DNA from 3 places in the Bradyrhizobium sp. HKCCYLRH3099 genome. Region 3 is predicted to be linked to each of the others. Evidence: predicted binding sites of a transcription regulator. Region 3 holds the regulator's gene; each other region holds the start of a gene.
The links. Region 3 encodes PhoB, which activates phosphate uptake and scavenging genes when phosphate is short. Its sites were predicted from a motif close to TGTCATNNANCTGTCAT; they were not measured.

Region 1 (10,280 bases), on a different contig from region 3:
GGCGTGATCCGCCGCGAGGTCGCTCATGCGCGCCGCTGTTTGAAACGTGGATAGACCTTGAACCCTCTCTGTCATCTCCAGGTGCGGATCCTCGCTGTCCGTTCCTCGGAAAATGATGAAGTTTCGGCCATCTGGAACCGGAACCGCGAGCGAGCCCTCGGTGTTGAGCGGGCACCTTGAACACACTGGAGGAGAGAATGATGAGGACCCGTCTTGCCGTTTCGCTGATCGCCACGTCGCTGCTGGCCTCGACCGCCGCGTTCGCCCAGTCCACCACCGTCGAAGGCGCCGCCAATGGCGCGGCCGCAGGTGGTGCCGTCGCCGGTCCGGTCGGCGCGATGGTCGGCGGCACGGTGGGCGCGGCTGTCGGCGCTGCCGTGGAAATTCCGAACGCCGTGATCACCTCGATCGATGCGGAGCGTGCGCCGTCGGTCGTCGTGCGCGAGCGCGTCGTGGTCGGCGAGCCGCTGCCCGACACCGTCGAGCTGCGCCCGGTGCCGCGCTACACCGAGTATCGCTACGCCGTCGTGAACGATCGCCGCGTCATCGTCGATCCGCGCACCCGCCGCGTCATCAAGATCATCGAGTGATCTGACGCGACCCACGCCACGAGGGCCTCGCTGCGACAGCGGCGGGGCCCTTCGCGCATCAGGTGGTTTGCGGACGGAATTGCCGCGCGAGCCAATCCAGCACGGCCGCCAGGCCGAAGCCGATACAGGCGGTCGCCGCATCGACGACGAAATCCTCCAGCCGCGCGTGGCGCCCGGGCGCCAGGAACTGCGCGAGCTCGAGAGCGCCGATCAGGATCACGGCGATGGCGGCGGTTCGCAAACGGTGACTGCTGTAAGCGAGGCCGAAGGCCAGCCCGATCAGGACGAAAGCGAGCGCGTGCTCGCCATCCTGTCCGAGATGCGAATGAGGCCGAGAACTTGGCGGGCCGAGGGTTGCAAAAGCGACGGCTGCGGCAAGCAGCCAGGCAGACCATTTAAAAGCCAGTTTCATGTATCCTGCTTAGCACGTTCCGGGCCACAAGCCGGGCTCACAGCCGCTTGAGGCGTCGGTGTAGTTAACGGCGACAGGCCAGGGCCGTTTCCCAGGACCGGCGCGCCCGTCAGATCGGCTGCCGAACGCCCAGTCCCTGCATGAAGCGCTCGCGGATCTGCGAGGGATCGCGCCGGGTGGCGCCGACGCCGGGCGTGTCGTCGATCCGGGCCCCGATCAGCATCGGGCCGTCCGTGGTCAGTGCGACGTCGACCAGTCTCTCGAAATCCTCCTCGTCGGCGGCCCAGTGGCTGGCGGCAATGCCGCAGCCGGACGCGATGGCCACGATGTCGGCTTGCCGCGCGGGAGTCGGCTGGCCGCCGGTGATCTGGTAGATGCCATTGTCCATGACGATGATGGCCAAATTGTTCGGGGCCAGCGTCGCAATCGTGGTCAGGCAGCCCAGCTGCATCAGCAGCGAGCCATCGCCTTCGAGCGCGAACACGCGGCGTTGCGGCTGCGCCAGCGCGACGCCGAGCGCGATCGGGCAGGCCAGTCCCATGCTGCCGAGCATGTAGAAATTCTGCGGCCGCGACCCCGCCGCCCACAGGTCGAAATTGGTGTTGCCGATGCCGCCGATCACGGCTTCCTCATGCGTCAGCCTGGCCACCAGCCGGCATGTGAGGTCGAAGCGATTCATGATCCCAGTGTTGCGGGTGCGGTCGCTCATGCGAACACCTTTCCGCCGGTCAGCAGCGGCGACAGGATCAGCGCCACCGGCGCCTGGGTGGCGACCGCCTGCTTGATCGAGCGGTCGACGATGAAGTCGAGCTCGTCGAGCCGCGTCATGGTGTGATGCTCGATCGCCAGTGCATCGAGCACCGGGCGCATCGTCCGGCACACCAGCGACTGGCCGACATTGAACTCGCCGAGCGTGCCGCGCTCGGAGACGATCATGATCAGCGGGATCTGGCAGGGCACGACCAGCGAGGCGAGCGCGTTCGGCAGGGTCGCGAAGCCGGAGGTCTGCATCAAGAGCGCGCCGCGCCGTCCGCCCATCCAGGCCCCGGCGAGAATGCCGACCGCTTCCTCTTCGCGCGCGGTGGCGAAGGTCGTGAAAGAGGAGTCGTCGTGCAGGCCCTGGATCAGCGGCGTGAGGACGCGGTCGGGAACATAGGGGACGAGGCTGACCTCGTTGCGCTTGAGCGCGGTCAGCACGATCTCGTGCCAGTTCGGAGCGGATGCTGATCGTGCCGCGCCGGCATCGGCCGCCATGGTTCGTCCTCCCATGCGCCGGGCTTGCGCGGCGTCGGCCCGAGCTTGACGCGGCGCGGACGATTGTCAACATGCCGCGCCGGCCGGTCAGGCATCCGCCGTTCGAGGCCGCAATCAAGAGCAACAACCAGGAGGTCGCCTGTCCATGGCCGCGAATTCGAAGCGCGTCTTCTACGTCAAATATCTCGCGCACCCGATCTTCAGCGAGCTGCTCGCCGCGCGTCCCGACGTCCGCCTCGACCGGCTGGAGAACGACAGCGCCGAGGCCGAGACGGCGCCGATCCTCGCTGCGGCGCATGCCTACCAGATCGGCGCCGCCCGCGACGAGCTCGCCGCGCGTTTCCACGTCGATGCCGATCTGCTGCGCCGTGCCCCGAACCTGCTGATCGTGTCGAGCAATGGCGCCGGCTACGATCCGGTCGATGTCGAGGCCTGCACGGCGGCCGGCGTGCTGGTGGTGAACCAGTCCGGCGGCAATGCGCACTCGGTCGCCGAGCACACGCTCGGCATGATGCTGACCCTGTCAAAGCGCATCATCCAGTCCGACCGCAGGCTGCGGCGCGAGCGCGACGTCAACCGCAACGACCTGATCGGCAACGAGGTGCAGGGCCGCACGGTGGGCATCGTCGGCCTCGGCAATGTCGGCCGGCGGGTGGCCGAGCTGTGCGGCGGCCTGCTCGGCATGACGGTGCTGGCCTACGATCCGTACCTCTCGGCCGAGGAGATCGCCGCGCGCGGGGCGGAGAAGGTGGAGCTGCACGAGCTGATGCGGCGCTCGGACTTCGTCTCGATCAACTGCCCGCTGACCCGGGAGAGCCGCGGCATGATCGGCGCAGCCGAGTTCGCGCTGATGCAGCCGAGCGCCTATTTCGTCACCACGGCCCGCGGCTTCATCCATGACGAGGACGCGCTGCTCGCGGCCTTGACCGAACAGCGCATCGCCGGGGCCGGGCTCGACGTCTGGTCCAAGGAGCCGCCGCCGCCGGACCATCCGCTGCTGCAGCTCGACAACGTGCTGGCGAGCCCGCACACCGCCGGCGTCACCCGCGAGGCGCGGCAGAACATGGGGCGGATCGCCGCCGAGCAGCTGCTCGCCGCGCTCGATGGCAGCCGCCCGCCGCGGCTGATCAACCCGGAGGCGTGGCCGCGCTACAGCGCAAGGTTCCGCGAGGCGTTCGGAGTGACGCCGGAGTAGGCGAGAGGGGCGGAAGAGGCGGAGAAGATTTCATGCGTCGCAGGCCGCGGCGCAGCAATGAATCTTCTCTCCGGAACGGCTGCGGCGAAGCGGACATTGCTATTTCCGCCGCCGTCTCGACAGCCGGCCGGCCGGCCCTCATTTTTCCAGGAGCGCCATGAGCTTAAGCCTGATCTTTCGCTCGGCGCCGAAGGGAAACAGGTCCAATGCGCCGGCTGAACGCGATCCTGAAGTCTGCTCCTGGCCGCGTGCGGCGCGCGGTCTCCAGGTTTGTCGCCATCGCCGCCGCGAGCCTGCCCTCGGCCGGCGCCTGAGCCGGTTCCGTCAGCCGCATCAATTATTTGCGTCGGCTGCTTGATATCGGTCAACAGCGAGCGCCCAAGCGCGGTAACATCACCTTCGAGCACTGCTTCAGGATGCAGGGAGGTTGCATGTCGCGCTATGTCATCCATTTCATGAAGGACGTGCTGGGCGAGAACGGCCGCCAGTGCGAAATCTGCCAGAGCACGCTGGAGGTTGAGGCGGAGAGCGAAGGCGAGGCGGCAGAAATCGCCAAACAGGAGTTCTGCAAGACGCAGAACCTGCGCGACTGGTCGCTGCACGCCGACCGCATGGAAGTGAAGGCGGCGGATTTTCCGTCCTGATGGCGAGCTTCAGCGGCCGAGGGCCGCGGGCGCCTCGGTCGCGCCCGGGCCGAGGGAGCGCTGGACCATCACGGTGTCCGACCATCGGCCGTAGCGGAAGGCGACGCCGGGCAGCAGGCCGACCCGGGCAAAGCCGAACCGCTCGTGGATGCCGAGCGAAGGGGCATTGTCGGCGTCGATATAGCCGATCATCTGCCGATAGCCCGCGGCCGCGCAGGCATCGATCAGCGCCTGCATCAGCAGCCGGCCGACGCCGCGGCCGAGATGCTCGTGATGGACGTAGATCGAATGCTTGACCGCGAAACGATAGGCGGGCCGCTTCCTGAACTGCACCACATAGGCATAGCCGACGACCTCGGCGCGGAACGTCGCCACCAGATGCGGCAGGCGCTGACTGCGCAAATTCTTGCGCCGCTGCTTGAGATCGTCGGGCTCCGGCGCGCCGGTGCCGGCCGCACTGTCCTCGATGCCTCGGCGGACGTGGCGCCGGTAGATCGCAAGCATGGCCTCGACGTCCTCGTCGCGTGACGGCCGGACCAGCACCGGCGGTTCGGTCTCGAGCACGGAGGTGGTGTCGTCCATGGGCGAATTACTCTGCGCAGACATAGGTGTAGAGCCTGATCCGGCCAGATTCGTCGATCTCCTTGTACAATCCCTGAATCTCGACGTCGAAACCGGGGAAGGTGTTGAAGGCGCGCTCGAACATCTTGAGGTAATCGATCATCGGCTTGGCGCGCTCCGACAGCCGCTCGCCCGGGACGATGGTCGCGATGCCCGGCGGGTAGACCACGAACGGCGTCGTGGCGATGCGCTCGGTGATCTCCTCGATCGGCAGGTAGTCGACCTCGTTGCGCATCAGGGCGCGGGCCGCCTCGCGCGGCGACATCGCGATCTCCGGCAGATGCTGCGGCTGGAACTGCCTGGCCTGCAGCGCGCTCACCTCCGCCTCGCGGTAGAAGCGGTGCATCTCGCCGCAGAGGTCGCGCAGCCGGGTCTTGCCGTAGCGCTGAAAGCGCTTGCGGGTGAACTCGGGGATGGCGTCCTCGAGCAGCACGTTGTCGTCGTGCAGCCGCTTGAAGGCGACGAGACCGCTGATGAGCGTGCCGGCCTTGCTCGCCTCGACCCCCGGCGTCAGCAGGAAGAGCAGCGAGTTGAGGTCGTTCTTCTCGGCGACGATCCGGTTCTCGCGCAGATATTGCGCCACCACGGGGGCGGGGATGCCGTGCTCGGCATAACCGCCGGTGGCGCGGTCGAAGCCGGGGGTCAGCAGGGTCAGCTTGTTCGGGTCGGTCATGGCGAAGCCGGGCGCGAGATCCGGAAAGCCGTGCCAGGCCTCGCCGGGTGCGAGCTGCCAGAGCGCGGCGTCGGTCGCGAGCTGGTCGGTCGAGATCGCCTCCCAGGCGACGTCGTGGCGGCCGCCGGGGCTCGCGGCATCGGGGATCGAGACACGGTCGGGGACGAACGGCTCGAAGAACCAGCGCCGCGCCGGATCCTTCTCCTTCTCCTCGAATTCCCGCCGCATCGCCCTGATCTTCTTGCGCAATTCGATGCCGAGCCGGATCGTGTCGTCCCACAGCACCTCGCCGGAGCGGCCCTTCATCATCTGCGCGCCGACGTCGAGCGAGGCGAACAGCGGATAGAACGGCGAGGTCGAGGCGTGCTGCATGAAGCTTTCGTTGAAGCGGCGATGCTCGACGCGACGGCGCTGGCCCTTGATGTGGCGGTCCTTGATGTGGATCTGCGAGGCCTGCGAGAAGCTCGCGAGCTGCTTGTGGGTCGACTGCGTGGCGATGATGCCGGGCGCATCGGGGCCCAGCTCGGACAGGCCCATCGCGAAGCGGCCGGCATAGAGCGGGTGGAACTTCATGAAGCCGGCCCAGGCCTCGTCGAACATGATGTACTCGCAGAGGTGCCCGATGCGCTTGAGGATCATCTCGGCGCTGTGGATGGTGCCGTCATAGGTGCACTGTTCGACCACGGCGACCCGGAACGGCCGCTCCTTGCGCCAGGCGTCGGGGTCCTTGACGAGCGGATTGTTGCGGATCTGCTGCCGCAGATGCTCCTCGTCGAGCAGGTCCCAGCGCATCGGCCCGATCAGGCCCCAGGCGTTGCGGACGGTCGGGACGTAGACCGGCACGCCTCCCGCGATCAGCAGCGCGCCGTGGTGGGCGGCCTTGTGGTTGTTGCGGTCGAACAGCACGAGATCGCCGTCGGTGACCAGCGCGCCGAGCACGACCTTGTTGGAGGTCGAGGTGCCGTTGAGGACGAAATAGGTCTTCTCGGCGCCAAAGATCTGCGCCGCCTCCTTCTGCGCCCGCAGCGCCGGTCCCTCATGGGTGAGGAGGTCGCCGAGGTCGAGCACGGAATTGTCGAGGTCGTCACGGAACACCGCTTCGCCGAGATGCTCGACGAAGATCCGCCCGATCGGGCTGCGGCTGTAGAACACGCCGCCATTATGCCCGGGGCAGGTCCAGAGCTGGTTGCCTTCCTCGGCATAGTCGACCAGCGTGCCGAAGAACGGCGTCTTCAAGGTCTCGGCATATTGCTTGAGCCGGCTGATCAGATTCTTGGCGATGAACGCCGGCGTCTCCTCCGAGAGGAAGACGTAGCCGTCGATGAAGTCGAGCACCTCGACCGGGAGATCCTCGAAGCGCTTGCGGCGAATCAAAAGGATGATCGGGAAGTCCAGGCCTCGCCGCCGCATCAGGTTGATCAGCGACGCAGTCTTGCCCTCCAGCCCCTTCTTGCCCCAGTCCACCACCATGCAGCCGATCGCCGCATCGGTCTGCACCGCGATCTCGGCGTCCTCCAGCTTGCGGGCGCGGACGACCTCGAAGCCCGAGCGCTGGATCTCCTCGATGATCTGGTTGAAGCGGACGCCGGCGAGGTCGTCGGTCTCGAACACAGGCGCGGCGAACAGGAAGGTGAAGCGGCGGAAATAATCCATGGGCATCTTTCGGCTGGGTGGGGCAGAAACCTGTCGGATGGTTCGATGACAGTTGGATGACAGCGCAAAGCCGCCCGGAGGGAGGCGGTCGTCCGGCTGCTGGTTCCGCAGAAGCTGCCGGCACGCTTGTCTTGGCGCTGCGCCGGTGGCAATCGTCCGCGACCAGGAACGCCGAAAGGACCCATCTTGCTCCCCGACTGGATCAGCGCCGAATGCCCAGCGCCCTCCCACTCGCATCGCGAGGCAGCCCTGGCGCGCCAGGCGCAACTGACCAAGCCGCTCGGCGCGCTCGGGCGGCTGGAGGAGGTCGCGGTCGAGTTGGCGGCGCTGCAGGCCTCCGAGCGTCCGGCGGCGGAGCGGGTTCCGGTGGTGCTTTTTGCCGGGGACCATGGCATCGCCGCCCAGGGGGTCTCGGCCTATCCGCCGGAAGTGACGGTGCAGATGCTGCACAACTTCGCCGGCGGGGGCGCGGCGATCTCGGTGCTGGCGCGCAGTTTGGGCTGTCCGCTGGAGGTGGTCGATGTCGGAACGCTCGCCGTCGACGCGGTGCGTGGGGTTTCCGTCGACAAGCCACGGCGCGGCACTCGTGACTTCAGCGCGGAGCAGGCGCTGACGCCGGAGGAGGTCGCCTTCGCCTGCGAGGCCGGACGGCGGGCCGTCGCTCGGCAGGCCGACCACGCGCCCGATCTCGTGATCTTCGGCGAGATGGGCATCGGCAATACGACATCGGCCGCAGCGATTGCAGCAGCGCTGCTGTCCTGCGCGCCGCACGACATCGTCGGCAGCGGCACGGGGCTCGATGCTGACGGGCGAGCCAGGAAAGCCGCGGTGATTTCCGCAGCCCTGGCGCGGCATGGCTCGATGCCGAATGCGGCCGTGGCCGATGTCCTGGCCGCCGTCGGGGGCCTCGAAATCATCGCGATGGCCGGCGCGATGATCGCGGCCGCGCAGCGGCGCTGGCCGGTGCTGGTTGACGGCTTCATCGTCTCGGTCGCGGCGCTCGCAGCGGTCAGACTCAATCCGTCGTGCCGGCCCTGGCTGCTGTTCTCGCATCGCTCCGCGGAGCGCGGCCACGCGGTCGTCCTCGACGCGCTCGGCGCCCGCCCGCTGATCGACCTCGATCTCAGGCTCGGCGAAGCCTCGGGTGCTGCCACGGCGCTGCCGATCATCCGGCTCGCCTGCGCGCTCCACAACGGCATGGCCACGTTCGCGGAGGCCGCCGTGTCCGGTCGCGACGCCTGATGCGGATCGATCTGCTGCGGCACGGGACCACGGGGCGAGACGGCCATCTTGATGGCCGCACCGATCCGCCGCTGAGCGAGGCGGGCTGGGATCAATTCCGGCGGCAGACCCAAAGCGGGGAATGGAGCCGCGTCGTGAGCTCGCCGTTGGTGCGCGCGCGTGCTGCGGCTGAGGATTATGCCCGACGGACCGGCTGCGCGCTGCACGTCGATCCGGATTGGAGCGAGCTCGATTTCGGGCAATGGGATGGACGCAAGCGCAGCGACATTATGAGCGCACCGGAAGAGGCTGCATTGCTCGAGGCCTTCTATGCTGACCCGATGGTGGCGGCACCGGATGGGGAGAGCTGGGCCGATCTGCAAGCGCGGGTGTCGCGCGCGGTCGACCGCATTCTCGCGACGCCCGAACCTGCGCCGGTCCTCGTCGTCACGCATGGCGGGGCGATCCGCGCCGCGCTGGCGCACCTGCTCGGATGGCCCTTGCACCAACTGTGGAGCCTGCGCATTCATCCTGGCACCCGTCTCACCCTGGAAGCCGGGCAGGGCGCGAATGGCGCGCCATGGGCCGAAATCGTCGAGATCATCCAGCCATGAGCTTGCGTGAATTCTGGATCGCCCTGCAGTTTCTGACGCGTCTGCCGACACCACGCGTGGCCGACTCTCGGCCCGATGATCTCGCGCGAGCGTCGCTGTGGTTTCCAGCCGTCGGCCTCGTGATCGGCGCCTGTCTCGCGATTCTCGCTCGGGTCTTTCAGAGCGCCGATCCCTGGATCGTCGCTCTCGCCGTCCTCGTGGCCTGGATCTGGATCACCGGCGCGCTGCATCTCGACGGGCTCGGCGATGTCGCTGATGCGTTCGGCGCATCGCATGGCAAGCCCGAGCGCTTCGTCGCGGTGCTCGGCGATCCCCATGCCGGCAGCTTCGCCGTCGTTGCGATCGCGCTGCAGATCGCCGCGAAGCTGGTGCTGATCGCCGAATTGGCGACCGGGCCGACGGCCTGGGCGCTCCTGCTCGTTCCGGCCTGGGCGCGCCTGGGGACGCTGGTCTGCACCAAGACGCTGCTGTCGTTGAAGCCAGGGATGGGCGCGAGCGTTACGAACGGCGTCGGCTGGAATGTCATCGTGATCTGGGGCGGCGTGCTCGCGGTCGCCGCACTCGCCGGAGCGCCGCCGACGCTCTTGGCCATCGCATTGATCCCGGCGATCGCGTTTTATTGGCAATGGCGGCTCGGCGGCATCACCGGCGACTGCCACGGCGCCAGCATCGAAGTGACGGAAACGCTGCTGCTCGCAGCCTGCGTGCTCGGCTAGCGCTTAAGCGCCTGTTCGAGCCGCTGCCACTGGGCTTCGTCGCAGGGCAGGCCGAAGCGCAGCCAGTTCGGATGCGCCGGGAAGCGCCGGACGTGGATGCCACGGCGCGCAAGCCGCTCGGCGATATCAGGCGCATCATCCGCGGCGACGAGCCGGAACAGTGGCGTGCCGCCGATCGCGCTACAGCCGGCTTTGGACAGAAGCGCGTCGAGGCGCGCGCAATCCTTGGCCAGCCGCGCGCGGGTCTGTTGCAGCCAGGCGTCGTCGGACAGTGCGGCCGTTCCGATGGCGAGCGCGGGCCCCGAGACCGCCCACGGTCCGAGGTCGTCGCGAATATGCTGGATCACGTCGTCGGAGCCGAGCGCGAAACCGAGGCGCACACCGCCAAGGCCATAGACCTTGCCGAACGAACGCAACACGATCGTGGCTGGCGGCAGATCGGCGGTGAGGCTTGCGTCAGCGGGATAAAGGTCGATGAAGGCTTCGTCGACGATCAGCAGGCCGTCATGTCGGCGCAAGGTCGACGCCAGTCGGACGAGCGCATCGCGCTGATACAGACGGCCGGTCGGATTGTTGGGATTGACCACGACCGCCACGTCGGCATCGGCGAGTGCCGCGATGTCATCGACGAGGTCGACCCGATGACCGCAGCGGCGCCAGCATCGCGCGTGCTCCTCATAGGTTGGC
Region 2 (10,280 bases), on a different contig from region 3:
CAAGGATCATCAGGATCAGGAACGACACCTTCTGCCATTCCAGCACGCGGATCTGCTCCGCAAGCTGCAGGCCGATTCCGCCGGCGCCAACGATGCCTATGATGGTCGCCGAACGCGTGTTGGACTCGATGAAATACAGCATCTGGCCGGCGATCACCGGCAACACCTGCGGCAGCAGGCCAAACCGGACCTCGTGCAGCGCGCTGCCGCCGGCCGCGCGCACGCCCTCGACCTGCTTGCGGTCGGCGCTCTCCAAGGCTTCCGAGAACAGCTTGCCGAGCGCCCCGAAATCCGACACCGCGATCGCCAGCACACCGGCGAACGGGCCGAGGCCGACGACGTTGATCCAGACCAGCGCCCAGATCAGCGTGTCGACGCCGCGGATGGTATCGAACAGCCGCCGCACCGGAAAACGGAAGATGGCCGAAGGAATGATGTTCCTGGCGGCCAGCAGGCTGACGGGCAGCGCAAAGACCGCGGCGAGCGTCGTGCCGAGCACGGCGATCGACAATGTCTCGCCGAGCGCCTTGAGATAGACCGGCAACGAGGAGCCCGGATCGGGCGGCAGCATCAGGAGCGAAATCCAGCCGAGCTGACTCAGCCCGGCAAGCATCCGCGCCGGCGAGAATTGGAGATCGACCAGGCCGAAGATGAAGATCGCCAGCGCCAGGACCAGCATCGCCGGTGTCGCCAGCCGGGCCGACAGCGGCCGATCGAAGACATGCGGATAACGCTCCCGCATCTGCTGCGGGTCCTGCGCGTCCATCGTGCTCATGTCCGCGCCTCCGCGCCGAACAGCCGGCCGCGCAGCCAGCCGGTGGCGATATCGATGAGGAACACCGTCACGACGATCATGACGAGGATCGCGCTGACGTCCGAGTAGTAGAACTTGCGGATCGCGACCACGAGCTCCTGCCCGATGCCGCCGGCGCCGACGAAGCCCATCACCGAGGCCTCGCGGACATTGATCTCGAAGCGCAGCAGGCTGTAGCTGGAGAAGCCCGCGACGACCTGCGGCAGAACGGCGAAGCGCATGCAGGACAGCCAGCTCGCCCCCGTCGCGCGAACGCCTTCCACCGGCTTCATGTCGGCATTCTCGACCACTTCGGAGAACAGCTTGCCGAGCGCGCCGCTGGAGTGAACGGCGATGGCGAGCACGCCGGGGATCGGGCCAAGACCGAAGGCGATGACGAAGATCAGCGCGAACACGATGCCCGGCACGGTACGGGCGAATTCGAGCAGCCGCCGCACGGTGAAACGGACCCACGGCGCGGGCGAGGTGTTTTCCGCAGCCAGGAAGTTGAGACAGAACGCCACGACGATTCCGGCCATCGTGCCGACATAGCTGATCAGCAAGGTCTCGCCGAGCAGCTTGAGCCACTTCTTGAAGCCCCAGAACCACTCCGGGACATTGGTCCAGACGCGGTGACCGTCATCGAGCGTGAAGATGCGATCGAAGTAGCTGACGAAATTTCCGAAATACGTGTACAGCGTCCGCAGATTGACCTCGGCACCGACCGCGGCGACCAGCAGCGCGGCCAGGAAAGCGGCAGCGGACAGCGCGAGCCGCAGGCGCCGGCGCGCGACCGCCCGACGATAGGCGTCGTTCAGAGCCTCAAGCTGCTGGCTCGGCAGGATCGAAATGGCGGTCGCCATCTTATAGGGCTGCTCTCGTTCGAAAAGAGGTCACGTCTCATACAAAGGGAGCCGGGCCATGCCCGGCCCGGCTCCCGCGTGGTTAAGGATGTCGATCAGGACGCCTTCTTGCGCAGGCTGTCGACGAACTTGATCAGATCGATCGTGCCGTCCCAGTCCTTGGTCGTGGCCGGGTGGAAACCCTTCTTCTGGCCATCCGACAGGCGATCGAACGCCGCCTTGTCCTTGGTGGGGGCGTCGAAGAACGCCTTGGCGATCGCCGTTTTCAGCTCGGCCGGCAGATCGGAATTGTAGGCGTAGGGGCCGTTGATGATCGGCGCCGACTTGTGGATGATGCGGAAGTCGTCCTTCTTCATCGGCGAACCGTCGGCGTTCTTCAGCATGCCCTTGGTGAGCATCTGCGCCAGCGTCGAATCGTTGTCGCTGGTCCACTGGTTGGCGGCGACGTCGACGGTGCCCTGCGCGAGCGCGAGGATCGCGTTCTCGTGGCTGCCGGCGAAGACGACCTTGCTGAAATAGGTTTCAGCGTCGGTCACGCCCATCTTGTTGAGCTCGAAGCGCGGCACGTTGTTGCCCGAGGTCGAGTTCGGATCGACCAGGCCCAAATTCTTGCCCTTGAGGTCCTCGACTTTCTTGTACGGGCTGTTGGCCTTGACGAAGAACACCGAGTAATAGCCGGTGCTGCCGTCGGCGTTGATGTCGTTGGCGAAGGCGTCGATCTTGACGCCGGTCAGGCGCGCCCGCGCGAACGAGGCTGAGCCATAGCTCGCGATGTGGATGTTGCCGGCGCGCTGCCCCTCGATCACGGCCGCGTAGTCGTTGGCGATGCGGAGCGTCACCTTGGTGCCCAGCTCCTTGGAGAGATAGTTGACGAAGGGCGTCCAGCGCTCGGTGACGCCTGAGGCGTTCTCGGCAGGAATGACCGCGAAGGTCAGTTCCGGATACTTCGCCTTCCAATCCTCGGCCGAAGCGGAACCGGCAAAAGCCAGCGCGGCGACACCGGCCAGAACGATGCGACGATTGATCATGACATGCCCTCTTTTTGAACGAAGTAAACAGGCCTCGTCCCCCGCACCATGCGAGATCCGAGGTGACCAAAATCGGTTTGTCAGGCGACAGCGGCTTCGCTGAGCGCCGGAATGGCAGCGGCCGGGACCGGATGGACCTTGTCCATCACCTCATCCGCTTCGAGATCGTAGAGCTCGCGCGCGATCTGCGCGGTCAGCGCCGCGGGAACGTCGTCGAACACGATCCGTCCCGTCGCCATGCCGATCAGGCGATCGCAATAGCTGCGGGCGAGATCGAGCGAATGCAGGTTGCAGATCACCGTGATGCCGAAATGCTTGTTGATGCGCAGCAGGGCATCCATCACGATCTTGGTATTGCGGGGATCGAGCGAGGCGATCGGCTCATCCGCGAGAATGATGTCGGGGTTCTGGACGAGCGCACGCGCGATCGCGACGCGCTGCTGCTGTCCACCGGAGAGCTGATCGGCGCGTTGTGCCGCGAGGGACGCCATGTCGAACTGCTCCAGGGCCGACATGGCCACCGCCACGTCCTGCGCCGGCCATAGCTGCGCCAGGGAGCGCCAGGATGGGATCTCGGCCAGCCGCCCCATCAGCACGTTGGTCAGCACGTCGAGGCGGCCGACCAGGTTGAACTGCTGAAAGATCATCGCCGAACGCGCGCGCCACAGCCGCAGGTCGCGGCCGCGGAGCGCCGTCACATCGAGATCCTTGAACAGGATGCGCCCGTCACTCACCGGGCTCAGCCGGTTGATGGAGCGCAGTAGCGTCGACTTGCCAGCGCCGGAACGCCCGATGACACCGACGAACGAGCCGGGCGCAACCGAGAATGATGCATTATCGACCGCGGCTTTCGCGCCGAACCGGCACGTCAAACCATCCACCACCAGCATGGACTTCTCCAGACGCCTCGCTTTGACTCCACCGCTAGCGTCGGGATTCTACAGTTGTGTGACAGTGACGCTGCGGTGCGACACTCGTCCACATCCAAGGTCCGCCGCTGCGAACGTCATGGAGACGTCATGCATCTGTCATACAGCGCACCCTAGACAGAGCCGTGAAGACAGACAGGACGTGAGATGGCCGGCAAGTCCCTTTCGATCGACCCTACCGTTGATTCCTCCGCAAAACTCCAGGGCGCGACACTCGGCGCCTATTGCGAGGTCGGCGCGCGCACCATCCTCCTTGACGTGGCGATGGGCGACTATTCCTACGTGGTCAACGATGCGCAGATCACCTACACAACGATCGGAAAGTTCTGCTCGATCGCGGCGATGACCCGGATCAATCCGGGCAATCACCCGATGCACCGGGCGACGCAATCGCATTTCACCTATCGGGCCAGCGCCTATTTCCCCGGCGAGCCTGATGATGCCGAGTTCTTCGCCTGGCGGAAGGAACATCACGTCACCGTCGGTCACGATGTATGGATCGGACATGGTGCCGTCGTTCTCCCCGGCCGCAGCATCGGCACCGGCGCCGTCGTCGCAGCAGGCGCCATCGTCACCAAGGACGTGCCTGCGTATACGATCGTCGCCGGCAATCCCGCGCGCCCGATCAGGCGCCGTTTTCCGATTGAGATCGAGCAGCGCCTGATCAATCTCGCTTGGTGGAATTGGGATCACGAAGCGCTGCGCCGGGCGCTGCCGGATTTCCGCAAGCTGGAGATCACCGCGTTCCTGGACAAATACGAGGCCGCTCTCGACGGCGCCCGCGCGCTGCGGCAGAGTGCCGCCCATGACTGATCTCTCGATTTTCCACGGCCGATGCCTGATCGGGTCCGGCCTGGCCGATGCATCACTGATCGTCTCCGACGGCAAGATCGCCGCGATCGACGCGGGACGACCTGACGCGGGACTTGCGCTTGACGCCAGCGGGCTGACGGTGCTGCCCGGAATCGTCGACATCCATGGCGATGCTTTCGAGCGGCAGATGATGCCGCGCGCGGGTGTGGATTTCCCGATCGACGTGGCGCTGCTCGACAGTGATCGCCAGGCCATCAGCAACGGCATTACGACCGTGTTTCATGCTACCACCTGGTCGTGGGAGCCGGGCTTGCGCAGCGCCGGCAACGCGCGCCGCCTGCTGGAGCAGATCGAGGCGCTGCGGCCGCGGCTCGCGGCGGATACGCGCTTTCATCTGCGCCACGAGACGTACAATCTCGACGATGAGGACGAGATCCGGGGGCTGCTCGCGGCCCGGCGCATCGATCTGTTTGCCTTCAACGACCACATGGATTCGACCGTCGCGAGCCTGGACAAGCCGCATAAGCGCCAGCGCATGGTCGACCGCACCGGCCTGTCCGGCGATGAGTTCGATATCCTGGTGGCCCGCATCGCCTCGCGAGCCGACGCCGTGCCGGCGTCGATCGCCCGCCTGGCCGAGACCGCGCGCGCGGCCGGCGTGCGCATGCTGTCGCATGACGACGACAGCCCGGAGATGCGCAAGGCCTTCCGCAGCCAAGGCGTCACCATCGCCGAGTTTCCCGTCAACGAAATCACCGCGCGCGAGGCGGCTCACGGCGGCGACGCCATCGTGTTCGGCGCCCCCAACGTGGTGCGCGGCGGCAGCCATACCGGATGGACCAGGGCGAGCGACATGATCGCGAAGGGTCTCTGCTCGGTGCTGGCGTCGGACTATTATTATCCAGCCCCCCTGCTCGCCGCCTACCGGCTGGTCGCCGACGGCATCCTTCCGCTGGCGCAGGCCTGGAGCCTGATCTCGGCAGCCCCGGCGCGAGCAGCCGGCCTGCCGGACCGAGGCTCGCTCGCGAGCGGCCAGCGCGCGGACATCCTCCTCGTCGACGATCGCGAACCGATGCGCCCCCGTGTCGTCGCGGTGGTTGCGGCGGGCCGCGTGGTTCACCTGACAGAGGCCGAACGCCTCTCCACCGCCGCCACGCCGCGAGCGGTCGCGGCGGAGTAAGCAGGACATGACCGGTTTTCCGCGCTATGCGATCTACTACACGCCGGCGGCCGACGCCGCGCTGACCGTGTTCGGTGCCAGCCTGCTGGGCTACGACGCCTGGACCGGCCGGGAACGCGGCTTTCCGGAGGGCGTGCTGGATGCCGCGCCGGATTGGGGCGACCTCACCACTGACGCGCGGAAGTACGGCTTTCACGCGACCCTCAAGGCCCCGTTCAACCTGGTCGAGACACGTCCCGAGGCCGAGCTGCGCGACGCCTGCGCGGCGTTTGCGGCAGTGCCGAGAGCCGTTCCGATCATCCGGCCCGTTGTCGATGCGATCAGCGGCTTCATCGCGGTGATCCCGGGAGAGGCGTCGCACACCTTGCAGGATTTGGCCGCCGACTGCGTGCGCGCGTTCGAGCCGTTCCGCGCCCCGATGACCGCCGAGGATCGCGCCCGACGCAAGCCGGAGCTGCTCTCAGCGCGCCAACGAGACCATCTCGATCGCTGGGGCTATCCTTACGTCATGGAAGACTTTCGCTTCCACATGACCCTGACTTGCCGCCTGTCCGACGATCGGCGCGGACCGATCCTTGGGATGCTGCGTGACCGTTTCGCGGCGCTCAGCCTGACATCCCTGTCGATCGACCGTATCGCGCTGTTCCGCCAGCCGAGCGCGAGCAGCCGGTTCAGCATCATCGACAGCTGGCCGATCACCGGGAGATAGCGGCCCTTCAATTCGCAGCGCTGGCGAAATGCGGCGGCGACTGCGGATTGAACAGCGACAGCGGCGGAGAGATATCGGCGCGGTCGCGCGGCAGGGCTTCGCGCATCTCCCGCTGCAGAAAGGCGATCAGCTTCTCGCGCACCTCGCAGCGCAAGTCCCAGGCCTGCGGCGCATTGCGCGCGCTGACGAGCGCCCGAAGCTCCATCGTGCGCGCATTGGTGTCGACGACCTGAAGATTGACCACCGCGCCGTCCCAGATCTTCGACTCCTTCGCGACCTTCTCCAACTGCTTCCGGATGCGCGGCACATCCGCCTGGTAGTCCACGTGCAGCACCACGGATCCGATCAGGGAAGCCGCATCGCGCGTCCAGTTCTGGAACGGACGCTCGATGAAATAGGACAGCGGCACCACCATACGGCGCCAGTCCCACAGCCGGATCACGACATAGGTCGAGGCGATGTCCTCGACCCAGCCCCACTCGTTCTCGATGATCACGGCATCCTCGATGCGGATCGGCTGCGTCACAGCGATCTGGACGCCGGCGATCAAATTGCTCAGCAGCGGCCGCGCGGCGAGACCGACGATCAGACCGGCCGCGCCGGCCGATGCGAACAGGCTGACGCCGTATTGCCTGACGGAATCGAAGGTCATCAGCGCAGCCGAAACGGCAACAATGATGATGAGCGTGTCGATGACGCGCTTGAAGACGCGGACCTGCGTCACATGTTTGCGCGCGAGGAAGTTCTCCGCGATGTCGTCGCGGAAGCGTTTGACATATCGGGTCGACACGAGATCGACGACGCGGATGGTGATCCATCCGATCAGCGCGATGGTCGTCACCACGAACAGATGCGCCAGCGCACGGCGCCAGCCTTCGTTCAACGGCGCGAGCGGCAGCACCAGCGCCACGGCCACCAGGCAAAGCGCGAGACGCGCGGGACCCGCGGTTCTCTGCAGGATGGGAAACAGGATCGAGTTCTGTGCGCCGATCGCGCGCTTCACAAAAGCGCGCGCGACGCCATAGACGAGCAGCGCGCCGAGAACGGCCCCGATGATCAGGGCCGGTCCGACCATCCAGTCCGGAAACAGTCCGGATAGCTGCTGCACGAGTGCCTGCATGCCTTGCTCTCCCTTGGGGGTCTCGAGCGCTCTCAACGCCCGAGACCGCCGGGAGAGTCGGACGGCAGCCGCAGTGCAGCATCCACATGCTGCATGGCTCGTCTGCCGTCCGTGCGAGGAACTAGACCGCCTTGGTCAAGGCGCCGTCGACGATGAGGTTGGTTCCCGAGATACGGCTCGCCAGCGGGCTCGCCAGCATCACCACGCCATAGGCCACCTCTTCGGCCGTTCCCATGCGTCCCGTCGGATTCAGACCCATCGCCATCTTGAACAGATCAGGCGAGCCGTTCTCGATGTTCTGCCAGATGCCGCCTTCGAAATAGGTGTTGCCGGGAGAAACGGCGTTGACGCGGATACCCTTGCTCACGAGCTGGTGCGCAAGCCCCTTCGCATAATGGATCAGAGCGCCCTTGATGGCGCCGTAGGATCCCGCCGCGAAATCGACCTCGAAACCGGACACGCTGGAGATGATGCTGATCGAAGCCGACGTCGACTGCTCCAGATAGGGAACGGCCGCCGCGACCGAGTTCACGGTGTGCATCATGTCGACGCGGAAGGATTTGTCCCAAGTCTCCGGCGTGTCGCCGACGGCGAGCGCACTGACGTTGCAGATCAAGCTGTCGACGCCGCCGAACTGCTTCGCCGCGCCATCCACCCAGCCCTTGAGCGCCACGGGATCGGCGACGTCGATGCCCTGCCCCCACGCCTTGACGCCCTTGGCCGCGAGCTTCGTCACGACCTTGCCGACCGCTTCTGCATCGCGCGCGCAGATTGCGACGTTGGCGCCCTCGGCGGCGAACAGCTCGGCGATCGCAAGCCCGATGCCTTTGCTGCCGCCCGTGATCAGCACGCTCTTGCCGGCCAATCCCAGATCCATGATGTTCTCCCTTTTCGAATTTACGGCGTCAGCCGTGATAGCCAGCGAGCAAGGCCTTATTGACCTTGCAGATGTAGGTGTATTTCGGATTGACCACCTGGGTGCAGCGCGCCTCGGCGATCTGGCCGAGCAGCATGTAGGCCTCCGGTGCCGGAATCTTCCAGTCATCCTCCAGCCAGTTGATCATCTCCTCGAACGCGCTCCGCATCGCGTCCTCCAGGGGACGCGCGCAGCCGAGCGTGCAGATGTGCGTCGGCGTCTCGATCCGCGGATGGTTCAGGCGCGCCGGCGCCTTGGCGAGCGAGACCTTGACGGTGAGGTTGGCCGCGATCTCGATCGCGCCCATGCCGTTGGCTTCGCCATCGCCCTGGATCGCGTGGCAGTCGCCGAGGAAGAGATGCGCGCCGTCCTTGTTCACGCGGAAGAACACCGAATTGCCTGACGTGATCTCCTGGACGTCGAGATTGCCGCCGTGCGGACCGTTATCGACCGTCAGCACCGCGCCATGCACCGGGGCCACGCCGGCAACGCCGATCATCGGCCGGACCGGAAGCTTGACGTGTTCGTTCCACAGCACCTGGCCATCCTTGACCTCGACCACGCGGGTCTGGATGCCGAACTCCTTGCGCCGCACCCAGTCCGGGAACATGCCGATGCCCGGCCACAGTGCGGTGAAGCCGAGGCGATCGAGCTCCATGTCGAGGATATCGAGCCGCAGCATGTCACCCGGCTTGGCCCCGCGTACCTCGATCGGCCCGGTGGCGCCGTTGACATAAGGCAAGGTCACGTCGCTCTCGACCAGTTGCTGGCCGAGCGCGCGGATCGTGCCGTCATTGACGTTGATCGCGCATTCGACCACGAATGTCTCACCCGGCTCGACCGACGCAATGAAGGCGTCGTCGCCGGAGAGCGCGTATTTGATGTTGCCGGCCTTGCTGACGCGCTTTGACATGATCACTCCCTGTCATCCATTCGGATTGCTTGTTTCATCGCAACTGCCGCCGCCACGGCATCAGCAGTTGCTCGATCTTGCCGACTGCGAAGGTCAGCGCAAGGGCAAGCGCAATGGTCGCAACGAGCGCGGCGAAGACCTTCGGGATGATGTACAGCGATCCCGCCTTGAAGATCGCGTGTCCCAGTCCTTCCGATGACGACATGAACTCGCCGACGATGGCGCCGATCAGGGCGAAGCCGACTGTCAGCTTGAGCCCGGCGAAGATGTCGGTGAGCGAGGCCGGCACGACAAGCTTGCGGAAGATCTGGAACTTCGAGGCGCCGAGCGTGCGTAGAAGGTTGATCTGATCGGGATCGACGCCGGTCGCTCCCTTGTAGGAGGTGACCAGCGCAACGATCACGACTGACAGCGTCGACATCGCGACCTTCGAGATCAGTCCCGTGCCGAACCAGATGATGATGATCGGCGCCAGCGCGATGATCGGGATCGAGCCGAGCGCGATCACGAACGGCTCGACGACGCGGGAGACGAAGCGCGAATACCACAGCGACAATCCGATCACCGTGCCGATGCAATTGCCGACGAAGAAGCCGAGCAGCGTCTCCAGGCCCGTGACATAGGTGTCGCGCCACAGGCTGCCGTCAATAGCCATCTGCGACAGGAACTTGAAGATCGCCGACGGCGAGCCGAACATGAAGGCCGCCGCCTTGTTCTGACCGGTCGCATATTCCCAGAAGGCGAGGAACGCCGCGAGGACGACGAGCTGCGTAGCCAGCACCGCCAGCGTGCTGCGCAGCCGCAGCCAGCGCCGCCCCGACGCCGCCATGGCCTTGGAAGCCGGCGCGGACGCCGGCGCACTGTCGATGTCGGCCGTCATTGCAGCACCACGTCGAGATCGGCCCAGATCTGGCGGACATAGTCGCTGAAACCGGACGTCTGCCGCACGGCCATCATATCACGGCGATCGCCGCCAAGGGCGATATCGTAGACGGCCTTCACCCTGGTCGGTCGCT
Region 3 (10,280 bases):
AGCCCCAGGAGGCGCAGGCCCCCCAGGCAATGATCGCCATCGCGTCCTCGGCCATCACCTTCAGCTTCTCGACGAACGGCTTGCCGCCGTCGATGCAGAACATGCCGCCTTCATTCAGCGGCGGATTGCCCTCGACGGCGAGAATGTACTGGCCCTTGTACTTGGCGCGCGTCTCTTCGAGGATCTCCTCGGCCTGCTGGCCGGCGGCCGCCATGATCGTGTCGTCATAGTCGAGCGAGATCATCGACAGCACGACGTCCTTCACGAGCGGATGCGCCGAGCGGATGAAGCTCTCGGAGCAGCAGGTGCATTCCAGACCGTGCATCCAGATGACAGGCGTGCGCGGCTTGGTCTCGAGCGCATTGGCGATGCGCGCCGACGCCAGCGGCCCGAGGCCGAGGCTCGTCGCGGTCAGGCTGCAGAACTTATGGAAGCTGCGCCGCGTGATGCCCTGGCGCCGGATCACGCTGTAAAAAGTTTCCGTCGTCGCGCCCATGAGTCCTCCCCCCGATATCGCGTTGGCGATCATCCGATCGCGATCTGGCGAGAGGGGACAGCAAGATGCGGGCCAGCATTAGTGCTGAATTTGAATCATAATGATTCCAGATGGTTGGGATGATGCCTGCTGATCAGCAAACAGGTCAGAGACTCGGATCGGCCGAATATCGGAAATCACGCGCTTTGCACCCGACAAGCTACTTTCCGCCCTCGCGAAGCGCGCTCAATGCGCGGTGCAGACCATGCAGGGATCGAACGACCGCACGACATGCTGGATGCTGACGGCGCGCGCGCCGGCCTCGCCGACCTCCGTTCCGACCAGCGCCTGTTCGAGCGGGCCTGCGATGCCGTCGGCATCGCGCGGCGAGAAGTTCCAGCTGGTCGGCGCGATGATCTGATAGCGCGCGATGCGGCCGGAGCGCACGGCGAGCCAATGCCCGAGACTGCCGCGCGCGGCTTCGACAAGGCCGACATAGTTGCCATCGGCCGCCTCGCCGCTGGTTTCGCAGAACGGCTCGCTGAGGCGCAGACTCTTGATCCAGCCTTCGATCGAGATTGCAAGCTGCGCCGTCTCGATCAGGCGTGCGATGACGCGATTGCGGACATTGCTGCCGCTCTCAGACAGCAATGCTGTGATCAGCTGCTGGCCGTGGACCGCTTGCCGCGCCAGCGCGCCGACCTCGACGGGATCTCCCGCAAGCCGCGGCGCCTTGCACCAGCTATAGGCGTCAGGCTTGTCGGCATCCGGCTCGGTGCGGCTCTCGGCCGGATCGCGCGACGTATCGCGCATCCAGGCGTGCGACACGTCCTCGGTGATCTGACCGGACGGCAGCGCTTCGATCTTTCCATCGGAGGTCCGAAGCCCGGCCCGAAAGCGCGCAGCATCAGCATCGTGATACGCGCCAAAACTCATCAGCAGACCGGGTCCCGGCCCCAGATGCGCGAGATCGAGCGCATCGGCCAGGCGAAGGAAGTGCGCGAAGTCGCCGCCGCGCCCGTCGCGCCACTGATCGAGTTCATCCGGCGTCGACAGCGCCAGCACGTGTTCGAGCTTGTCGGCAAACACAACGCGTTCGAGAAAGCCGCGAAACGACGCCGCGATCGCATTCAGCCGGATACGCTCGCCAAGCTCAATCGCACGCGTCGTGCCGCCCGGCTGGAACGCTAGGCTATGCGGCCATTTGCCTGCGATGACGCCCATGATCTCCAGCAGCCGCGCCCGCGCCGGCAGCGCCTCGCGGGCCGCGGATCCCTTGGTGGCAGTGAAGCGCTCGGCCGCTGCGCCGTGCCACGCGTGAGACGCGTAGGCGTCGCGGGCGAAGTCGGGCATGAAGAAGATGTAGAAGTGGGTGAGATGATCGGCGGCGTTCTCGGCCGCGTGCGCGATGTTGGTCGCGAGCACGCCATTCGGCGCTGGGACCACGCCCATCGCCTGACGCAATGCAGCCGCCGCCGCGATCGACTGCGACACCGAGCAGATGCCGCAGATGCGCGGCGCTATCACCAGGGCATCTAGCGGCGGCCGCCCTTCCAGGATCTGCTCGAAGCCGCGGTAGAGCGGCGCCGTCACTTCGGCGCGCGCGACGCGGCCGCTGTCGATATCCAGGCGGACTTCGAGATCGCCCTCGACGCGGTTGAACGGGCCGACCGTGATCCGCGTCATGAGCTGCGCTTATCGCCGGAGCGGCTCGGCGGCACCACGACGTGGTCGGCGGTCGCATTGACGCGCACACGGCGCGGCGTTGCCGATTTCGACAGCGCGGCCAGCGCGACGAACCAGGCCTTGGGCATGTCGGTCGGGAGCCCCACAGGGATGCCCGCGAGCTTCGCCGTCTGCAGATAGTTCTGCGTGCTCTCGAAACCCGGCGAGGTGCAGGCAATGCAGGCATAGCCGCCCTTGGTGCAGGAGCCACCGCCGTTCCAGGAGCGCTGGTTGCAGTCGCCGACGGCTTGCGTCGCGCGGCAGCCCAGATGCTCCATCAGGCAGCCGCGTTCCGACATCGTTTCCGCGCTCGCCTTGAACTCATAGAACTCGTTGCGCGAGCAGCCGTGATGCGCGAGGTGGTTGGCGATGAAGGTCGGGCGCCCGACGGCGTCGAGACCGCCCGCCGTGAGGTCGCCAGCGGTGAGCGCCAATAAGCTTTCCATCACCCAGCCGGGATGCGGTGCGCAGCCCGCGACATTGATGACCGGCAGCCCGCGCTTCGAGCGGAAGCCGGAGCCGAGCGCACCGCCGGCATCGCTGCCCTCGAACTGCAGCCCGACGGCGTCGGTCGGATTGCTCCCGGCCGCGGGAATGCCGCCATAGGCCGCACAGCTTCCAACCGCGACGACGTAGTCGGCAAGCGGGGCGAGATCGAGCAGCCAGTGATAGATCGAGCGGTTGGTGCCGGCGAGCATGTTGAAGCGACCGCTGAGATGCGGTCCGCGCGCGACCGAGCCTTCGAGCACCAGCAGATCGAGCCGCTCGCGGCCGTCACGGATCGCGTCGAGCAGCTCGACGACCTCGTCGCCGGTCTCCTCGCTGACAGAAGGGTGCCAGATCAGGTCGATGCCGGATTGGCGCAGCTCGTCGAACCAGCCGGAGGCGCCGCTTTCCAGGATCGACATCGTGCAGCCGCCGCAGCTCGCGCCCTGCAGCCACAGCATCCTGGTCATTCCCTCCGCGCCGGCCATCGTGAGGTCCTGCCCTCAGCACAGCTTCATGCTGTCGTGTTTGGTATCTCCCCGGGGTTTAGCGTCCCCGCACGAAGGGTGGCAAGCGCCGCGTCGGCCTCGGAACCGCGCGGGCGGCGGTTGAAGAATACGGCGCCGGCCCAGATCAGTCCGAACAGGACGACCGCGACGATCCCCAGGTCGGCGATTCCGTCACCGAGCGCGCTCGCAACATCGGCCCACGTTCCGGTCAGGCCGAACAGCGGCGCCAGCAGCGTGGCGGCCTCGACGCCGCCGATCACCAGCGCGATCATCACCGACAGCCCGGTGATCACCAGATTGTAGCGTCGCTTGCGGGCGGGATCCGTCAGCGCCCAGCGGTAGGCGCCGACCATCAGCATGCCGTCGGCGGTGTCGACGGTCGCCATCGCCGCGGCGAACAGCGCCGGGAATACCAGGATATGCACCAGGCTCTCGCCGCGGGCCGCTTCGGTCGCCGACAGGCTCAAAAGACCGATCTCGCTGGCGGTGTCGAAGCCAAGGCCGAACAGGAAGCCGAGCGGGAACATATGCCAGGCGCGCGACACGACCCGCAGCACGGGCCGCAGCAGACGAATCAGGAGGCCGTTGCCGGGGCTCGCGCTGTCCGTCTCGGGCCGGGGCGAGCGGCGCCAGAGGTTCACGAACAGGACGAGGTTCGCCAACGCGATCAGCAGCAGGAAGCCGGCCGACACCGAGGTGCCGATGGCGCCGCCGATCGCGCGGATCGCACTGTCCTCCCGCAACAGATCCGCGCCGGCGACCAGGCTCACGACGATGGTGGCGATCACGACGACGCTCGAATGGCCGAGCGCGAAGTAAAGACCCGCGGCGCGCGGCGCATCGCCGTCCTGCACCAGCTTGCGGACCACATTGTCGATCGCCGCAATATGATCGGCATCGACGGCGTGGCGGAGGCCGAGCAGCCAGGCCAGCAGCGCGGTGCCGACGATGGCCGGGCGGTCGGCGTAGAGCGCGAACGCCCAGGCCCAGGCGAGCGCATTGGCGAGCACAAGGCCGGCCAGCAGCATCGCATTGCGACGCCCGACCGGCCGCAGCCAGGCTGGAACGAAACGCGCGGAGCGAGGATGATCAATTGGCAAAATCGTCATACTCGGACAAGAGAGCAAGACCTGCGCCAAAAGGCAAGGCTCGCACTGCCGCGCCCAAATCACTTGCAAATCAACCCTCGTCGCCCGTGCGGCTGAGGTTCCCAGCATTGCTTTGGCAATCCGCTATCCGGTCACGCACAAACATTGACCAGCCGGTGTCCAACTCTCTTCCCTTCCTGTCCCTCCCCTCACCGCGCGGATGCGCTCTGCGCGGCGATCTCGCGCCGCACGGCCGCCTCAAACTGGCTGGCGGACGCGGCGAACATCAGCCGCGTCTCCTCGTGGAACGCCGAGAAGATCCCGACCACCACCGGCTCGCCGCCGATCTCGGCCAGGATCGGCGAGCCAGAATAGCCGAAATTGGCAAGGCAATGCACGGTAAGGAGACGGGCGTCCCTGGTCATGCTTGCGCTGCAATTGCGCTGGCCGGTCGGCGAATAGCGCCGCTCCTGGCCATAGCCGATCTCGGAGATCGTACCTGCCTTGGTCGCAGCCGCGAGGTCATCCCGGCTCACGGACTTCACCGCCACCGGCTTCGAGGGCAGCGCATCCTTCAGGATGATCAGCGCCCAGTCGGCTGGCGAGCGGTCCAGCGACCATTTGTCGTGCTGGGTCGGAATGAACTCAGGCGCCACGATCAGCTTGTCGGCGACCGACGAGGCCGCGGGAGTGCCTCTGTTCATGCCAGCGAGGAAATGGACGTTGCCGGGGCTGACCTGCGCGACGCCGTTGAAGACACAATGCGCCGCCGTGAGCACCACGCGCGGCGCCACCAGCGTGCCGGTGCACGAACCTCCCGTGCTGTATTGCGCCACGGTCACGACACCGATCGAGGAGGCCGGCCAGGAGGTGGGATCGACGACGTCGCCGAAGTGGCGGTCGAGACCGAGCAACTGCTCCGCGCGCGGATTGGCAATCCCGGCATCGACCGATTCCGGCTTCGGCCGCCACGCGGCAATGGTGGCCTCGGCCTGGCGCCGCTGCGCTTCGCTGAGCTTCACTCTCTGAATCTCGCGGCCGGCCGACCTGACGCCGTTGCGGCCGGCCATCACGAGCCAGGCATAACCCTGGATGACGTCCCGGGTCATGACCTCGCCGTCGAGCATCATCAGGCCTAGCATGTATTGCGACTGGGCAAAGCCCTGCGCGGCGGCGCGATTGAACCAGCGGGCGGCTTCGCCGTGATCGCGGGCGGCGCCTTCACCGTTGAAATAGGCGATGCCGAGATAATGCTGGGCGACGGCGAGCCCTTGATCGGCGGCCTTGCGGTACCAGACCAGCGCCTCCGCCTGGTTGCGCGGGGCGCCCAGGCCGAAGGCCTGCATGAATCCGACATTGAACTGCGCGCGCGCGTCGCCCTTGGCGGCGAGCGGCTGGAGCCGGCGTAACGCCGCCGCCGGCTGTCCATTCGAAGCCGCAGCGACGGCGTCCTCGAGCTCGGCGGCCGCGGCATTGCCGGCAGCCACAAGCAACAAGGCTAACAAGATAGCGAACGTCCTGATCATTGTGTCTGCCGAGGTCCGACCATGATGATGGGAACTCGATCACACAGGATCAAGACGGCAACGGCGTGACCGCGCGATCAGGCCTGCTCGCCCGTCACGCCTGCTCCGACTTGGCGAAGCGGTCGTCCAGCGCATAGCCGGCGCCACGCACGGTGCGGATCGGATCCTGCTCGCGGCCGGGATTGAGCAGCTTGCGCAGGCGGCCGATGTGCACGTCCACCGTGCGCTCATCGATATAGATGTCGCGGCCCCAGACGCTGTCGAGCAACTGCTCGCGGCTGAACACGCGGCCGGGATGCTCGAGGAAGAATTCGAGCAGGCGGTATTCGGTCGGGCCGAGATCGATCGGCCGGCCCGAACGCGCGACGCGGCGCTTCTCGCGGTCGAGCTCGATGTCGCCATAGGACAAGACGGTCGCCAGCCGCTCCGGGCTCGCGCGCCGCAGCAGGCCCTTCACGCGCGCCAGCAGCTCCGGCACCGAGAACGGCTTGACGATGTAGTCGTCGGCGCCGGTCGCAAGCCCCCGCACACGCTCGCTCTCCTCGCCGCGCGCGGTGAGCATGATGATCGGCAGCTGCTTGGTCTCGGACCGCGCCCGCAGCCGCCGGCACAGCTCGATGCCGGACAGGCCCGGCAGCATCCAGTCGAGCACGACCAGATCGGGCACGCGCTCCTTGAGCCGCGTGTCGGCCTCGTCGCCGCGCGCGACGGTCTCGACCTCGTAGCCTTCGGCCTCGAGGTTGTAGCGCAGCAGCGTCGTCAGCGCCTCCTCGTCCTCAACCACCAGAATTCGCGCACCCATGTCGAAATCGTCTTTCTCAGTTACCGGGGATCGTGGTCGCGAAGCTGGTCATGTCGCCTTTCGGGCGCTTGTCCATGATCTGCTGGCCCTCGATCATATAGAACACCGTCTCGGCGATGTTGGTGGCGTGGTCGCCCATCCGCTCGATGTTCTTGGCGCAGAACATCAAATGGATGCAAAACGAGATGTTGCGCGGGTCTTCCATCATGTAGGTCAGGAGCTCGCGGAACAGCGAGGTGCAGATCGCATCGACCTCCTCGTCGCCCTTCCACACCGTCATCGCCGCCGGCAGGTCATGCGCCGCATAGGCGTCCAGCACCGTCTTGACCTGCGACTGCACCAGGTCGGTCATGTGCTCGAGGCCGCGGATCAGCTTCAGCGGATGGAAGTCGCTCTCCAGCGCGGCGACGCGCTTGCCGATGTTCTTGGCGAGGTCGCCGATGCGCTCCAGATCGGTGGCGACGCGCATCGCGCCGACGATCTCGCGCAAATCCACCGCCATCGGCTGGCGGCGGGCGATCGTCAGCACCGCGCGCTCCTCGATGATGCGCTGCAGCTTGTCGACCTCGGCGTCGGCGGCGACCACCTTCTGGCCGAGCGCCACGTCGCGCCGCACCAGCGCGTCGACGGAATCGACGATCAGCCGCTCGGCGAGGCCGCCCATCTCCGACACCAGCCGGGTCAGGTCCTGCAGATCGCTGTCGAACGCCTTGGCGGTATGTTCACTGGCCATGTTGATCTCCTGAAGAATGCTGTCGGCGTCAGCCGAACCGGCCGGTGATGTAGTCCTGGGTCCGCCGATCGCTCGGCGAGGTGAAGATCTTGCTGGTCTCGTCGAACTCGATCAGTTCGCCGAGATACATGAAGGCGGTCTTGTCGGAGACGCGCGCCGCCTGCTGCATGTTATGGGTGACGATCGCGATCGTATAGTTCTCCGCGAGCTCCTGGATCAGCTCCTCGACCTTGGCGGTCGAGATCGGGTCGAGCGCCGAGCATGGCTCGTCGAACAGGATCACCTCGGGCCGGACGGCGACCGTGCGCGCGATGCACAGGCGCTGCTGCTGGCCGCCGGACAGCGACAGGCCGGAGGCGTTGAGCTTGTCCTTGACCTCGTTCCACAGCGCGCCGCCGCGCAGCGCCTTCTCGACGCGGTCGTCCATCTCGGACTTCGAGATCTTCTCATAGAGCCGGATGCCGAAGGCGATGTTCTCGTAGATCGTCATCGGGAACGGCGTCGGCTTCTGGAACACCATGCCGACCCGCGCGCGCAGCAGATTGAGATCGAGCTTGGGATCGAGGATGTTGGTGTTGTCCAGCATCAGCTGGCCGGTGGCGCGCTGGCCCGGATAGAGATCGTACATCCGGTTGAAGATGCGCAGCAGGGTGGACTTGCCGCAGCCGGACGGGCCGATGAACGCCGTGACGCGGTTGGTGCCCAGCGTCAGGTTGATGTTCTTCAGCGCGTGATGATCGCCGTAATAGAAGTTCAGGTTGCGCGCGGTCACCTTGGCCGGCGCCTCGGGGAGCGGCTGGCCGTGAAGGGTGTGAGCGGGCTGACTGACGGAGACGGACAGTTCGGTCATTTCGTTTTCCTCTCGGCGCCGAGAATGCGTGCACCGACGTTCAAAGCGAGCACGGCCAGAGTGATGAGAAGGGCTCCGCTCCAGGCCAACTGCTTCCAATAGGCATACGGGCTCTGCACGAAGTTGTTGATGGTGACAGGCAGGTTCGCCATCGTCTTGGAGAGGTTGAGGCTCCAGAACTGGTTCGACAGCGCGGTGAACAGGAGCGGCGCGGTTTCGCCGGCGACGCGGGCGGTCGCCAGCAGCACGCCGGTGATGAGGCCGGAGCGCGCCGCGCGGTAGGCGATGCGGCGGATCACCAGCGAGCGCGGCAGGCCGAGCGCCGAGGCTGCCTCGCGCAGCGGGTTGGGCACCAGCAGCAGCATGTCCTCGGTGGTGCGCAGCACGACGGGGATCACGATGACGGCCAGCGCCAGCGCACCGGCGATGGCCGAGAAGCCGCCCATCGGCACCACGACGGCGCCATAGATGAACAGGCCGATGATGATCGACGGCGCCGACAGCAGGATGTCGTTGATGAAGCGGATCACCGAGGTCAGGCGGTCGTTGCGGCCGTATTCGGCGAGGTAGGTGCCAGCGAACAGGCCGAGCGGCGCGCCGATGCCGACGCCGATCACGGTCATCATGATCGAGCCGACGATGGCGTTGCGCAGGCCGCCTTCGCTGGCGCCCGGCGGCGGCGTGTCGGCGGTGAAGACCTGCAGGCTGAGGCCGGCGAGGCCGTTATAGAACAGCGTGAACAGGATCAGCGCCAGCCAGGTGACGCCGAACGCCGCGGCGGCGATGCACAGGCCGCGGACGACGAGGTCGCGGCGCCGGCGGCGCGCATAGATCGGGTTGATGGGATTGACCGGCGTATCGACGGTGGACATCTCGACGCTCGTCATGGGTTACTTTCCAGCCTTGGCTTCGAGCCGCGCCAGCATCAGCCGGGCGCTCGCCAGCACGAAGAAGGTGAGGACGAACAGGAGCAGGCCGAGCAGGATCAGGCTCGACTGGTGCAGACCGTCGCTCTCCTGGAATTCGGAGGCGATCGCGGCCGAGATCGTCGTGCCCGGCGCGAAGATCGAGGACGAGATCCGGAACGAGTTGCCGATGATGAAAGTCACCGCCATGGTCTCGCCGAGCGCACGGCCCAGCGCCAGCATGACGCCGCCGATGACGCCGACCCTTGTGTAGGGGATGACGACGCTGCGCACGACCTCCCAGGTGGTGCAACCGACGCCGTAGGCGGCTTCCTTGAGCACCGGCGGGACCGTCTTGAAGACGTCGACCGAGATCGAGGTGATGAAGGGCAGCACCATGATCGCCAGGATCAGCGAGGCGTTGAACAGGCTGAGATAGGACGGCGGACCTGCGAAGATGTCCTGCAGCACCGGGATGTTGGCGCAGAGGCCGATCATGAACGGCTGGAACGTGGTGGCCAGGAACGGGCCCAGCACGAAGAAGCCCCACATGCCGTAGATGATCGAGGGGATGCCGGCGAGCAGCTCGATGGCGAGGCCAATGGGACGGCGCAGCCATTGCGGGCAGAGCTCGGTCAGAAAGATCGCGATGCCCAGGCCCACGGGAATGGCGATCAGCATCGCGATGAACGACGTCACCAGCGTGCCGTAGATCGGGCCGAGCGCACCGAGCACCGGCGGATCGGCCGAAGGCGCCCAGCGCTTGGTGAAGAGGAACTGGAAGCCATACTCCTTCATCGCCGGCCAGGCGCCGATGACGAGGGAGATGATGATGCCGCCGAGGATCAGCAGCACCGAGATCGCCGACAGGCGAGTGATCCAGTAGAAGGTGACATCGCCGAGCTTGAACGCGCTCAGCGCGCGGGCGCGGTCATAGGGCCCTGCGGCAGCGGCGATATCGCCGACCTCGCTCTCAACGGCCATCTCAGCCAAGTCCGCCCCCTGCTTCTTTGACACCATCATCACCTTGAACGAACCCTCTCCCGTTTCCGGGAGAGGGCAGCACGCTTCAGATCAGCTCTTGATGTCGGCCGACCAGGTCTTCTCGATCAGCTTCACGACGCTGTCGGGCATCGGGATGTAGTCGAGCTCCTCGGCCATCTTGTCGCCCTTCTCGAACG

Region 1: a site for PhoB is predicted at 7,088-7,104, ahead of ACQR1Y_RS22885 (Orn/Lys/Arg decarboxylase N-terminal domain-containing protein). Genes of this name have one in related genera too.
Region 2: a site for PhoB is predicted at 3,700-3,716, ahead of phnC (phosphonate ABC transporter ATP-binding protein). Genes of this name have one in related genera too.

What each region holds. Positions count from the first base shown of each region.
Region 1 is NZ_JBNPTW010000013.1:59,581-69,860, reverse strand. It holds gene ACQR1Y_RS22920 (DUF1236 domain-containing protein) at 201-590, shown strand; gene ACQR1Y_RS22915 (VanZ family protein) at 649-1,002, opposite strand; gene ACQR1Y_RS22910 (thiamine pyrophosphate-dependent enzyme) at 1,112-1,711, opposite strand; gene ACQR1Y_RS22905 (thiamine pyrophosphate-binding protein) at 1,708-2,256, opposite strand; gene ACQR1Y_RS22900 (hydroxyacid dehydrogenase) at 2,402-3,451, shown strand; gene ACQR1Y_RS22895 (hypothetical protein) at 3,883-4,095, shown strand; gene ACQR1Y_RS22890 (GNAT family N-acetyltransferase) at 4,105-4,677, opposite strand; gene ACQR1Y_RS22885 (Orn/Lys/Arg decarboxylase N-terminal domain-containing protein) at 4,685-7,042, opposite strand; gene cobT (nicotinate-nucleotide--dimethylbenzimidazole phosphoribosyltransferase) at 7,229-8,284, shown strand; gene ACQR1Y_RS22875 (histidine phosphatase family protein) at 8,284-8,877, shown strand; gene cobS (adenosylcobinamide-GDP ribazoletransferase) at 8,874-9,593, shown strand; gene cobD (threonine-phosphate decarboxylase CobD) at 9,590-10,280, opposite strand, start outside.
Region 2 is NZ_JBNPTW010000002.1:462,166-472,445, reverse strand. It holds gene phnE (phosphonate ABC transporter, permease protein PhnE) at 1-775, opposite strand, end outside; gene phnE (phosphonate ABC transporter, permease protein PhnE) at 772-1,656, opposite strand; gene phnD (phosphonate ABC transporter substrate-binding protein) at 1,752-2,684, opposite strand; gene phnC (phosphonate ABC transporter ATP-binding protein) at 2,765-3,574, opposite strand; gene ACQR1Y_RS07535 (chloramphenicol acetyltransferase) at 3,761-4,426, shown strand; gene ACQR1Y_RS07530 (alpha-D-ribose 1-methylphosphonate 5-triphosphate diphosphatase) at 4,419-5,606, shown strand; gene ACQR1Y_RS07525 (DUF1045 domain-containing protein) at 5,614-6,315, shown strand; gene ACQR1Y_RS07520 (mechanosensitive ion channel family protein) at 6,323-7,435, opposite strand; gene ACQR1Y_RS07515 (SDR family NAD(P)-dependent oxidoreductase) at 7,557-8,312, opposite strand; gene ACQR1Y_RS07510 (acetamidase/formamidase family protein) at 8,341-9,264, opposite strand; gene ACQR1Y_RS07505 (ABC transporter permease) at 9,299-10,144, opposite strand; gene ACQR1Y_RS07500 (ABC transporter ATP-binding protein) at 10,141-10,280, opposite strand, start outside.
Region 3 is NZ_JBNPTW010000017.1:4,296-14,575, reverse strand. It holds gene ACQR1Y_RS26375 (hydrogenase small subunit) at 1-496, opposite strand, end outside; gene ACQR1Y_RS26370 (nickel-dependent hydrogenase large subunit) at 722-2,161, opposite strand; gene ACQR1Y_RS26365 (HupU protein) at 2,158-3,174, opposite strand; gene ACQR1Y_RS26360 (HoxN/HupN/NixA family nickel/cobalt transporter) at 3,201-4,223, opposite strand; gene ACQR1Y_RS26355 (trypsin-like serine protease) at 4,493-5,809, opposite strand; gene phoB (phosphate regulon transcriptional regulator PhoB) at 5,904-6,611, opposite strand; gene phoU (phosphate signaling complex protein PhoU) at 6,628-7,344, opposite strand; gene pstB (phosphate ABC transporter ATP-binding protein PstB) at 7,373-8,194, opposite strand; gene pstA (phosphate ABC transporter permease PstA) at 8,191-9,081, opposite strand; gene pstC (phosphate ABC transporter permease subunit PstC) at 9,085-10,083, opposite strand; gene pstS (phosphate ABC transporter substrate-binding protein PstS) at 10,174-10,280, opposite strand, start outside.